Regions from separate parts of the Actinomadura sp. 6N118 genome, predicted to be linked through region 2. Evidence: riboswitches for the same ligand, from Rfam matches in the RefSeq annotation. Region 2 holds a riboswitch; each other region holds the start of a gene.

Region 1 (3,537 bases), on a different contig from region 2:
GACATCGTCGCGCCGGAGACGAACGAGCCCGTGTGCTCCTCGCCGATTCCGAAGAGCTCGCGGAGCCAAGTGATCGTCTCCCGTTCGAGGTCGGGCGCGGACGAGTCCAGGCCGGGGGCGGCGTTCTGGTCGAGCACGCTGGTCAGCCAGTCACCGGCGACGGACGCGGGGGTCGCGCCCCCGGTGACGAAACCGAGGTAGCGGGGGCCCGCGCTGCCGGAGAAGCCGGGCTCCCAGCGTTCGGCGAAATCGGCCAGGGCGTTGTCCAGGCCGATTCCGGACGGCGGGAGCGCGAGCGGCTTGGCGGGGACGGGTGGGACCGCGGCGGGGCGCTCAGCGAGCCCGGCGAGGAGGTCGGCGGCGCGCACCCGCACGTGTTCAAGCAGTTCGGGCATTCGGGCAAGGTCATCTGCTAGCCGGGCGTCCATGACGGTCTCCTAGGGTCGGGAGGGCGCCTCATGAACGCTAGAGAACGTGCTTGTGCCGTGTCGCGGGCCAATGCCGGGAAGTGGCCTGGCGGGTCAGGCCGGGGGCAGGCCGGGTTTAGGCCAGGGTCAGGCCTCGCGGAGCCTGCGAGCGGCGTCTTCCGGGCTTACGTCGTTCACGAACGCGCCCATGGCCGACTCCGAGCCCGCCAGATATTTGAGCTTCCCCGGCGCGCGCTGGATCGAGAAGAGCTCCAGGTGCAGCCACGCCAAGTCGCGGTCTGTACGGACAGGGGCTTGGTGCCACGCCGACACATAGGGAAGCGGCATGCCGAAGAGCCGGTCGAGGCGCCCCAGCAGGTCGAGATAGAGCGCTCCGAGGGCTTCGCGCTCGGCGCTATCCAGGGCGGGCAGGTCGGGTACGCGGCGATGCGGATAGACGTGCACCTCATACGGCCAGCGGGCCGCCTTGGGCACGAACGCCGTCCACAGGTCGTTGGCCGCCACAACGCGTACGCCCTCCTCGCGTTCGGCCGACAGCACCTCCGCGAAGAGATCACCAGGGTGGCGGCGCGCGACGTCCAGCATGCGCCGGGTGCGCGGGGGCACGAACGGGTAGCCGTAGATCTGCCCGTGCGGGTGGTGCAGGGTGACGCCGATCGCCTCGCCGCGGTTCTCGAAGCAGAAGACCTGCTCGACGCCGGGGTACGTGGACAACTCGGCGGTACGGTCCGCCCAGGCCTCGATGACGGTCTGCACCTGCTCGGGGGGCAGTTCGGCGAACGACCTGCCGTGCTCGGAGGTGAAGCACACCACCTCGCAACGCCCGCCGGAGGCGCCGTCGCCGTACGAGGGGAACCGGTTTTCGAAGACCACGACCTCGTAGTCCGGCGCCGGGATCTCGGTCGGGCGCCCCGGTGTGGAGGGGCAGAGGGGACAGTCGTCCGTCGAGGGCAGGAAGGTCCTGGTCTGGCGGTGCGCGGCGATGGCGACCCATTCGTCGAGCAGCGGGTCGTGCCGGAGCTCCGACGCCGTGGCGCGTTCCGGCAGCGGCCGCTCGTCGATGGCGCTCCGGTCGGCGTCGTCCCGCCGGTCGAAGTAGATCAGTTCGCGGCCGTCCGCCAGTCGGGTGACGGTGCGCTTCACCGTCCGCATCCTCGAATCATGGCCCCAGCCTCCCATGACGCGGAACCTCGGTGGTGCGCACAGCCGGATGATCTAGTCGAACGCACATGTTCCTGTTAGAAACACGCATTTGGTCATCGTGGGGTCAAGCGCATGATCCGGCCGGGACGGCAAGGACGGAATCGCCGCAGGAGCCGCGCCTGGGCAGGAGCGGCACAGGGCCGCGTTCTCGCCGGCGCCGGTGGCCTGGCCGGGCTCACCGATCTTGTGGAAGGCGAAGGTGAAGAGATCTTCGTCGCCGATTGGTGACGCATCTCACTTCGTACGGCGCGACGCCGCGTCCGCGACCCCCTCGGCTGAGGCGCCGCACACCCCGTCTTTCCGTGCCTCCCGGCCCCTCCTGACAAACAATCTTGACCCCACTTTGGTGGTCCGGGAATGGTCTGGAGCATGCTTACGTTGGGATCCTGTGACCTCTTCAAGAAGAATCTTTGGTGGTGGTTTGCCATCGCGTGAGGGTTTGATACCTTCTATTGCAATCTCGCGACGCACCCCATGCGTTGTGCCCAGGTCTCGAGCCCCATCAGGGACTTGACCCCCCAACATGGCCCGTTTTACCTGGCCATGACGCGCGGCCGTGTGTTCCGCGCCTCGTTACGAGATCAATCCGAATAGCCGGGCACCGCGCTCGCGGTGCCCTAGGCCGAGTCCGCATCCCCCTCCACTGGATGCGGAGCCGGGGACCCATTTTGCAGGGGTGAATCGGCGCTCCTTCGCGTGCGCCGTAGGGCTCTTCCATGCCCGAATCCGTCAGCTAACCCGGTAGGCGTCATGGGAGTAAGGGAGTTCTCTTTGATGTTCGACCGCAAGATCGTGAAGCCTGTGTCCGATGATCCGGCCGCCGCCGTGGGCGTCGCCCTCAGCGCCGTCCTGGCTGGTGCCCTCGGGCTCTCGGTCTTCAGCCCCGTCAACTTCTCCGGCACCGCCGAGGCCCGCGCCGACGCCCGGGTCGCCGGCTCCGCGCACGCCCACAAGGCCGCCGGTAAGGCTCGAAAGGCCAAGAAGGCCAAGGCCAAGAAGGCCGCCACAGCCGCGAGCTCGGCCAAGGCGATCAGCCTGGCACTGAAGCAGGTCGGCATCACCGAAGGCGCCAACGGCCGGACCAAGTTCCACGACTGGTACATCAAGACCAACGAGGCCAAGCTCACCGCCCGGCGTGACGGCGGCAACATCGCCGAATACAGCGGCGCAGCCTGGTGCAACATGTTCGTGTCCTGGGTCGGTGCGCAGACCGGCGTCAAGGGCATGGGCTGGGACGCCTACACCGTCCAGCACGCCAGGTGGCTTGCGAAGACCAAGCGGTGGGGCCAGCGGGCCAAGCCGGGCGCCCTCGTCTTCTTCGACTGGCAGAACGGCTCGTCAGGCGGCGTCGACGGCATCGACCACGTCGGCATGGTCGTCAAGGACAACGGCAACGGCACCATTTCCACCATCGAGGGCAACATCAGCAACTCCGTGGTCAGCAAGGTCCGGCCGAAGTCGTCCGTCGTGGGCTACGGCTACCCCGACTACGCCGACTACAAGAAGTCCTGACCCCAAAGACCTTCCCCCACCCCGCTTCGAAGGCGTACGGCTCCGGCTGGGCGCCTTCGGGTGTTTCTGCCCGCTCTCGTCCCTGAGCCTCCCTATGCCTTCCTAAGCCTCCCTATGCCTTCCTAAGCCTCCCTATGCCTTCCTAAGCCTCGCTATGCCTGTCTAAGCCTCCCTAGGCCGAGTTCGGCGCCTCCCGGGTAATACGAATCATTCGGACGCTTTGCCCCTGCTTAGGCCCATGATCCCGCGTTTCTGGAAAGGAACACGGCGAACGGGACGGGACGGGATGGGACGGAGCGGAGGGAGCATTCGATGCCGGGGCGCCCGGATGTCACCGTCGTCGTGATCGGTTACAACGACGCAGCGCGGCTGCCGCGCGCCGTCGGCTCCGTGC
Region 2 (3,537 bases):
ACCTGGGCCTGCCGATCGAAGTCCGGCGGGTCACCGGCGGCGAACTCGGGGTGACGCTCCTGTTCGTGGTGTCCGGCGCGCTCGCGGTCGCCGGCCAGGTACGCGTGACCGCATGGGCCAAAGCTCGATGGACCCCGGGCCAGGCACTCGCCCGCGGCCTGGCGTTGATGGGCCTCTCGTTCATCCCGATGGCTCTGGCCGCCTCCTTCGTCCCTGCCACCGCCGTGGGCGCAGAGTTGAACGCGCCGCTGGCGTACGCCGTCGCGCTCGGCCCCATCCTCCTCAGCGCTGCCCTGCTGACCCTCGCCACGATGGTCACCTATCCGTTCGAGATGGCCACCATCGCCGCCCTCGGCGGCGACAAGATGATCGGCACCTATTACGGGCTCTACAACACCCTGTCCGGCATCGGCATCGCCATAGGCAACCTCCTCACCGGCGCCGCCCTCGACGCCGGCCGTGAAACAGGTCTGCCAAGCCTGCCCTGGTGGACGCTGGCCGCCGTGGGAGCGGCCTGTGCTCTGGCCATCCACGCACTGGCCCGCTCCGGAAGCCTCACGGCCGCCCCCGAACGTCCGCGGGAGGCGGTTCCCGCATAAAGGAAACCGCGCCCGGGCATGGCAGGTGGTCACCGTGCCCGGGCGCGGTTCTCGCGCTCGTTCACGCTTCCTTCAGACCAGCTCTCTGGGAGCGACGAATTCAGCGTGCAACGAGTCCCAGAAGGCCAGTTCCTGGTCGTCCTCAAGGTGGGAGACCCGCCCCCAGAACTCGCGATCCTCCACCTCGGCAGCAATAGCCGCGCTGATCACGGGCATCACGGTGGTGGACTCTTCGGCCGCGTGGAGATCGGCCGGGGTGACGTCGGCGGGCAGTGCCACCGGCGTCCGGTGGTGCTTGCCGCGCTTGCGGACACGCACCGGTGCGGCCGTGGGCACCTTCGCCGCCGTGGACTTGCCCACGGCCAGTGCCACCGTGCCCACAAGGACGAGCGCAAGTGTGCCGGTGAGCGCAGCCTCCTGCATCGGAAGCGAAGCCGAAGGCGCGCTCTGACCGGTTTGCCCAGCCTCGGCCGTGGTCGACGGCGGGGCCGTCACCGTACTGACCGCCGGCGGGGGTGCCGCGTGTTTGGGCACGTACTTCGGCGCTGGAGTGGCCTGCGCGGTGACCTCTGTCGGCAGGGACTTACCCTTGACCTCGACCTTTGCGGGGTAGCCGTAGCCGACGACGTCCTTCACATCTCGCGTTTTGCGCTTGAGGTAGACCGCGTCGGTGTTGGCTTCGATCGTGGTGAGCGTGCGGCCGTCGACCTTTTCCACCAGGCCGACGTGGCCAATGGCGTCGATGTCCTTGGACCCCGACCAGGCGAAGAACACCAAGGCGCCGGGCTCAGGCTTGGTCCCCCAGGCATCCTGCTTCTTGAACCACTTGGCGTGCTCGATGGTGGCGGCGAACTCGCCCACCCAATCCTGGACCCCCACCTGGTTGGCAGCCCAGGCGATGAACATGTCACACCACGGCGCTGTCTTGAAGTAGGAGTCGTTGTCCTTGTCGACGTTCTCGGAGTACCAGTCGCCGAACTTGGTGTAGCCGCCGCCCTTCTCGCGATAACCGAGCTGGGGCTTGGCGACGTCGAGCAGCATCTTGCCAACGGGGTCCATGAAGTCTCCACATACGGCCTACCGGGTTAGCTGACGGGTTCGGGCCAGGAGTCGCCCTACCGCGCATGGCGGATTCACCCCGAATGGCAGATGGGTCCCCGGCTCCCGCGGCGCCGGCTGCGGCACGGGACTCGGCGGTCGGTCCGCGACCTCCAGGGCGGAGGTCGGTTGGTCACGAACGAATTACGAAGCAATGTAGTAGCAAATCCGACAGAACGGCAACTGGAACCCAAGAAGACGTATAAACGATCTACCCTCAACGCCGGACGCCCATGATCACGTGGGCCGGGCAAGCCTTCCCGCTCATCCATCCACGGCGTCGGCAGCGAGACGCCGCCGACATCGCCCGCCCGGATGACCTAGTACTATCGTGCATAGTACTTTTGGCCGGTGACCTGAAAGGCCACGATAAGGAAAGGCCTGAGGCGATGACGGCAGGGCAGCGCGCCGCGGAAGCGACTTTCCGATGGCTGCTGCTCATGGCTGTCTTCGTCGGGCTGACCCTGATGCATACGCTGGGCCACACAACTCATCGAGAGCACGTCCCAACACCGTCAGCTGTCGTCGTCAGCCCGATCGCCGGGACTGTCGCCGAACACGCCGCACATGGTCCCGCCGCGTTCTCACCGACTACGCCGGTGATGATGACCGGCGACAGGAACGCTGGGATGCTCGACCCGCTGCCGGTCTGCCTTGCCCTTGTCACTGCAGTCATGTTGCTGCTGCTGGCGGGTTCCCGGTGGTGCGCCCTTTCACTGACGGAGCGGCGCCAGTCCGTTCTGCACCTCGCCCGTTCGAGCAGCCGAAGCCCTCCGCTGTTCGGCGTCCATCTCACTCGCACAGCGATTCTGCGGATGTGAACACGCGTCACCGAGTCCAGTGCTGTCCAGCAGCACCTCCCCTCGGTCACGGTCCGCAATCATCCATGTGAATTTGTGTGAGGTAGTTCGATGACGACTTATTTCGACCGGCGCGCGTTCGACCGCCGCGCGTTCGACCGCCGCGCCCTCCTGCGAGCCGGGCTCTTGGCCGTCGGCGGCGCCGCATTGGCGGGATGCAGCAAGCAGGGCGACAACGGCCAGACCTTCGTCTCGCCCACCGGGCGACAGGTCAGTGACACCGAGGCCCGACGGCGTCCCGGCACCGTGCGCGATTTCCGGCTCCTGGCCGTCGAAGGCCCTGTCGATCTGGGCAGCCGTACGGTCCGGACCTGGACGTACGGCGGCGCGCTGCCAGGTGCCGCGATCAGGGTCAAGGCCGGTGAGGTGGTCCGGGCCCGTCTGATCAACCGCCTGCCGCAGGCCACCACCATCCACTGGCACGGCATGGCACTGCGCAACGACGCGGACGGCGTTCCCGCCGTCACCCAGGACGAGATCAAGGCCGGAGCGGACTACCTCTACCAGTTCACCGCGCCCGATCCGGGCACCTACTGGTTCCACCCGCACTCAGGCACGCAACTCGACCGCGGTCTCTACGCCCCGCTGATCGTCGACGACCCGCACGAGCCACTCTCCTACGACGCCGAATGGATCGTCATCCTCGACGACTGGCTCGACGGCGTCACCGGCAACCCCGACCAGGTCCTCGCGGAGCTACGCCGGGGAATGGGCGGGATGAACATGGACGATGACAGCAGCGGCGGCGGACACGACATGCCCGGAATGGAAGGTATGGGCAGCGGAACGACGCCCTCCCCGGCACCGCGCCCGACTTCCCACATGCTCATGGGCGCCGAGAGCAAACTGCTGGGCGGCGACGCCGGTGACGTCCGCTACCCGCACTACCTCATCAACGGCCGCACCGCCCGCGCACCGCAGACGTTCAAGGCCAAGCCGGGCGACCGCGTTCGCATCAGATTCATCAACGCCAGCGGCGA
Region 3 (3,537 bases), on a different contig from region 2:
TGTGGCGGATCCAGGCGGCGCAGCGGGGTCCGGGAGAGGGGGTTCGGACGTGGACACCGTGCCCGCCGTCAGGCCTCGTACTCAGCGGTCTCGTCGTACTCCTCCACGTACTGACCGCGTTCGTCGATGACGATCGTGCCCGCCATGCGGTCGTGCAGGGACTGGTGCAGTGGCTGGTCCCAGATCGCCCACAGGTACGCCATCAGGGCGCCGGCCCAGACGAGCAGCATGCCGTACGCGAGGTAGTCCCAGATCATGACCGCGAGCGCCAGGAAGACGAAGACGCCGATCTGGTAGGCGACGTTGTTGATGGCCGCGCGCCAGACCGCCTGGTAGGTCGTGAGGGCCTCGCCCGCGGGGCGCACCTGGACCACGCCCAGCCCGAGGATGCGCTTGCCGAGCGTCCGTCCCGACATGGCCAGCTGGACCGACTCATAGATGAACGGCAGCACCGACAGAACGGTGAAAAGCGTGAAGAGGATCGGCCAGTTCCAGATGCCGCCCTCGGTGTTGGCCTTGTCTCCGGCCGTGTCGAGGCCGATCACCCCCAGGGTGATCGGCAGCACCAGGGCGAAGCCGAAGGTCGCCACGAGGGCGTTGTCGATGAGACGCGCGCCCGCGCGCCTCATGATCGGTGCGAGCGGGAGTTCGGCAGCCTCGGCCGTGTCGTCGTAGTACGGCTGGGAGCCCTGCCACTGCTGCTGGGGCGGGGGCTGATGCTGCTGGGGCGGCGGCTGACCGCCCTGCCAGTGCTGAGGCGGCATCTGGCCGCCTTGCCAGTGCTGCCCAGGGCCCGACTGCGTGTACTGCGGCCTCCCGCGATAAGGGGATTCACTCATCGGTCAGTCCTCCAGGCGAAGCAACATCCGGGTATTTCCCAACGTATTCGGCTTGACCCGGTCAAGGTCCAGGAACTCGGCAACGCCGTCGTCATACGAACGGAGAAGTTCCTCATACACCTCGGGCGAGACCGGTGTACCCAAGATCGGCTGAAACCCGTGGCGGGCGAAGAAGTCCACCTCGAAGGTAAGACAGAACACCCGTTCCACGCCGAGTTCCCGGGCGGTCTCCAGGAGCTTGCTGACGATGCGGTGCCCGATGCCCCGCCCGCCGTGCCCCTTCTCCACCGCGACCGAACGGACCTCGGCCAAGTCCTCCCACATCACGTGCAGCGCGCCGCATCCCACAATCCGCGGCTCTCCCTGCCGGTCCTCGGCGACCCAGAACTCCTGCACATCCTCGTACAAGGTCACCGTGGTCTTCCTGAGCAGACGCCGCCCCGGCCCGGAGTACAAATCGACCAGCCGGCGGATCTCCTGTACATCGGCGGTACGGGCTCGCCGGATCACTACTTCCACAAACAGACGACATTATCGAACGCGCGCCCTTTACCTGTGGTGGACGCCCCCTTACGGTAGGTAACGATGCGGGTGACTAGACAAAAAAGACCACACCCCTGGCCCGCAGGTGACGCAAAGCACACTGGCGCGGGTGACCCACCCGCGATTTCGCATGTTCTGGTTGGCATCGAGGTCTGACTCCGTTAGTCTCCTGCGCTGACATCGGCCACTGGCCGAACCGCCGAATCCACGGCCGCAAACCAGCGTTCCGAGGAGCCGGGAACCCACTTTGGATGGTTTGGGGGGATCGCCCTCCGATCCCGCCTGGGGTGAATCCGCGCGCGAACGCGGAAGGGCTGCTCCGGCCCCAACCCGTCAGCTAACTCGGTAGGCGGACGAGGAGAGGAGAATGAGTGGAGCCGTTGCGGCCTGCATCCTTTTCGCGCCGCCTTTCGTGGGCTGTCGCCCTCACCGGCGCGCTCATCGTCACAGCCACTCCCGCGCACGCCGATCCCGAGCCGTCCACCAAAGAGCTCAGGACCCAGGCGTTCAAGCTCGCTGATCAGCTTGAGCAGCTGACCGAGCAGTACAACGGCCTCAAAGTGAAGCTCCAGCAGTCCCAGCGCGCCGCGAAGGTCGCCACCGACAACGCCAAGCGCCAGGAGAAATCACTCGAAGGTGTCCGCGAAAAAGTCGGCAGTTTGGCTGCGACCAGCTACATGCAGGGCGGCGCCGACCCGACGGTCTCCTTCGTCGCATCCCAAGACCCCCAGCGCCTCCTCGATCAGGCCGCGACCCTCCACTACTTCGCGACCCAGGACGGCACACGCGTTCAGGGCCTGATGCAAGCCATGCAGGCCGCTCAGCGCGCGCGCAAGTCCGCCGAGGAGCGCGCCAAGCAGGTCTCCCAGCTCCGCACCGAGCTTGAAACCCAGCGCAAGAAGGTCACCACCCTCTACGAGAAGGCCCGCGGCCGCCTGGTCAAAAAGGACCCCACCCAGCTCGCCAAGCTCCCCGTAGTGGGCAGCGGCAAGGGCTCCCAAGCCCTCCGATACGCGATGTCCAAGATCGGCCGCCCCTACGTCTGGGGTGCGGAAGGCCCTTCCACCTTCGACTGCTCCGGTCTCACGATGTGGGCGTACAGGCAGGTGGGCATCAGCCTCCCCCACTACACCGGCAGCCAGTGGAACGCGGGCACCCATATTTCCCGCAGCCAGCTCCAGCCAGGCGACCTGGTCTTCTTCCACAGCGACCTGCACCACATGGGCATGTTCGTGGGCGACGGCAAGTTCCTCCACGCGCCCCAGACCGGCGACGTGGTCAAGATCTCCCCTCTGGCAGGGCGCCCGTACGCCGGCGCAGTCCGAGTCGCCTGACCCATCAGATCGACCGCCCACGTGCACCTGTCGGTCTACACGGCCATTCCCGCACCGACATGGGGCCTCGTCACGCACATGAGGCCCCATGGAACGTCCGGTCAGGATGCACGGCCGCAACGCGGATATGAAGACCAGGCGCGGCATGCAGGTGGCGCGGCATGCAGCTGGCGCGGCATGCAGCTGGCGCGGCATGCAGCTGGCATGTAGGTGGCGCGCTGTGTAAGTGGCGCTGCATGCGGGTGGCGCGGCATGCAGGTGGCGCGGCATGCGGGGGCACGGCATGCGGTTGGCGCGGCATGCGGTTGGCGCGGCTGTAGCAGAGTGTGTGCACGACCACTTGGACGGCTTGCTGGCCACGATGTGTGGCCGACAGGGCGCCTGTGGTCGCGGATGCCTTGTCCGGGAGCGCGGCGTCCCCCCGTGGCCGCCGCCTATGAGTTGAACCTCGTCCGCGGCGACGCCGCCTGCAGGGACCTACCTGTCAGGGCGTCAGCGTCGCCGCTGCGGGGACGGACGGAGTTCTTCTCTCGCTACCGGACTGCTCAGATGAGTTGCCTTCGGGCCGCCCACACCACGGCCTCGATAGGGGTGTTGACTTCGAGCCGATCACAGATTGTGCGCAGACGACGCCTCAACGTCCGCGCGCTCAGCTCGAGTTTGCGTGCTGCCACATCGGCTGTGACACCACTGGCGATCTGCGCGAGCAGTTTGATCTCCTCCTCGTTGAGTCGCAGATCGTCGGTGCCACGACGTGCGAGTGTGGCCTGTTCCACTCCGTCCTCCCTCGTCCGTGGTGATGACCGCGGGGATGCAGCCGT

Evidence for each region. A riboswitch is a leader RNA that binds a small molecule or an ion and turns the genes downstream of it on or off. The one in region 2 is predicted to bind cyclic di-AMP.
Region 1: another riboswitch for cyclic di-AMP. It lies ahead of ACH34W_RS52825 (CHAP domain-containing protein); the one in region 2 lies ahead of ACH34W_RS29875 (CHAP domain-containing protein).
Region 3: another riboswitch for cyclic di-AMP. It lies ahead of ACH34W_RS43440 (NlpC/P60 family protein); the one in region 2 lies ahead of ACH34W_RS29875 (CHAP domain-containing protein).

The regions. Positions count from the first base shown of each region.
Region 1 covers NZ_JBIRAZ010000042.1:29,801-33,337, reverse strand. The annotation lists gene ACH34W_RS52835 (pyridoxal phosphate-dependent decarboxylase family protein) at 1-395, opposite strand, end outside; gene galT (galactose-1-phosphate uridylyltransferase) at 555-1,571, opposite strand; cyclic di-AMP (ydaO/yuaA leader) riboswitch at 2,242-2,393, shown strand; gene ACH34W_RS52825 (CHAP domain-containing protein) at 2,406-3,143, shown strand; gene ACH34W_RS52820 (CDP-glycerol glycerophosphotransferase family protein) at 3,456-3,537, shown strand, end outside.
Region 2 covers NZ_JBIRAZ010000012.1:221,613-225,149, reverse strand. The annotation lists gene ACH34W_RS29880 (MFS transporter) at 1-599, shown strand, start outside; gene ACH34W_RS29875 (CHAP domain-containing protein) at 672-1,658, opposite strand; cyclic di-AMP (ydaO/yuaA leader) riboswitch at 1,659-1,793, opposite strand; gene ACH34W_RS29870 (hypothetical protein) at 2,087-2,518, shown strand; gene ACH34W_RS29865 (multicopper oxidase family protein) at 2,609-3,537, shown strand, end outside.
Region 3 covers NZ_JBIRAZ010000023.1:159,254-162,790, forward strand. The annotation lists gene ACH34W_RS43430 (RDD family protein) at 69-839, opposite strand; gene ACH34W_RS43435 (amino-acid N-acetyltransferase) at 843-1,358, opposite strand; cyclic di-AMP (ydaO/yuaA leader) riboswitch at 1,570-1,750, shown strand; gene ACH34W_RS43440 (NlpC/P60 family protein) at 1,754-2,716, shown strand; gene ACH34W_RS43445 (LuxR family transcriptional regulator) at 3,262-3,492, opposite strand.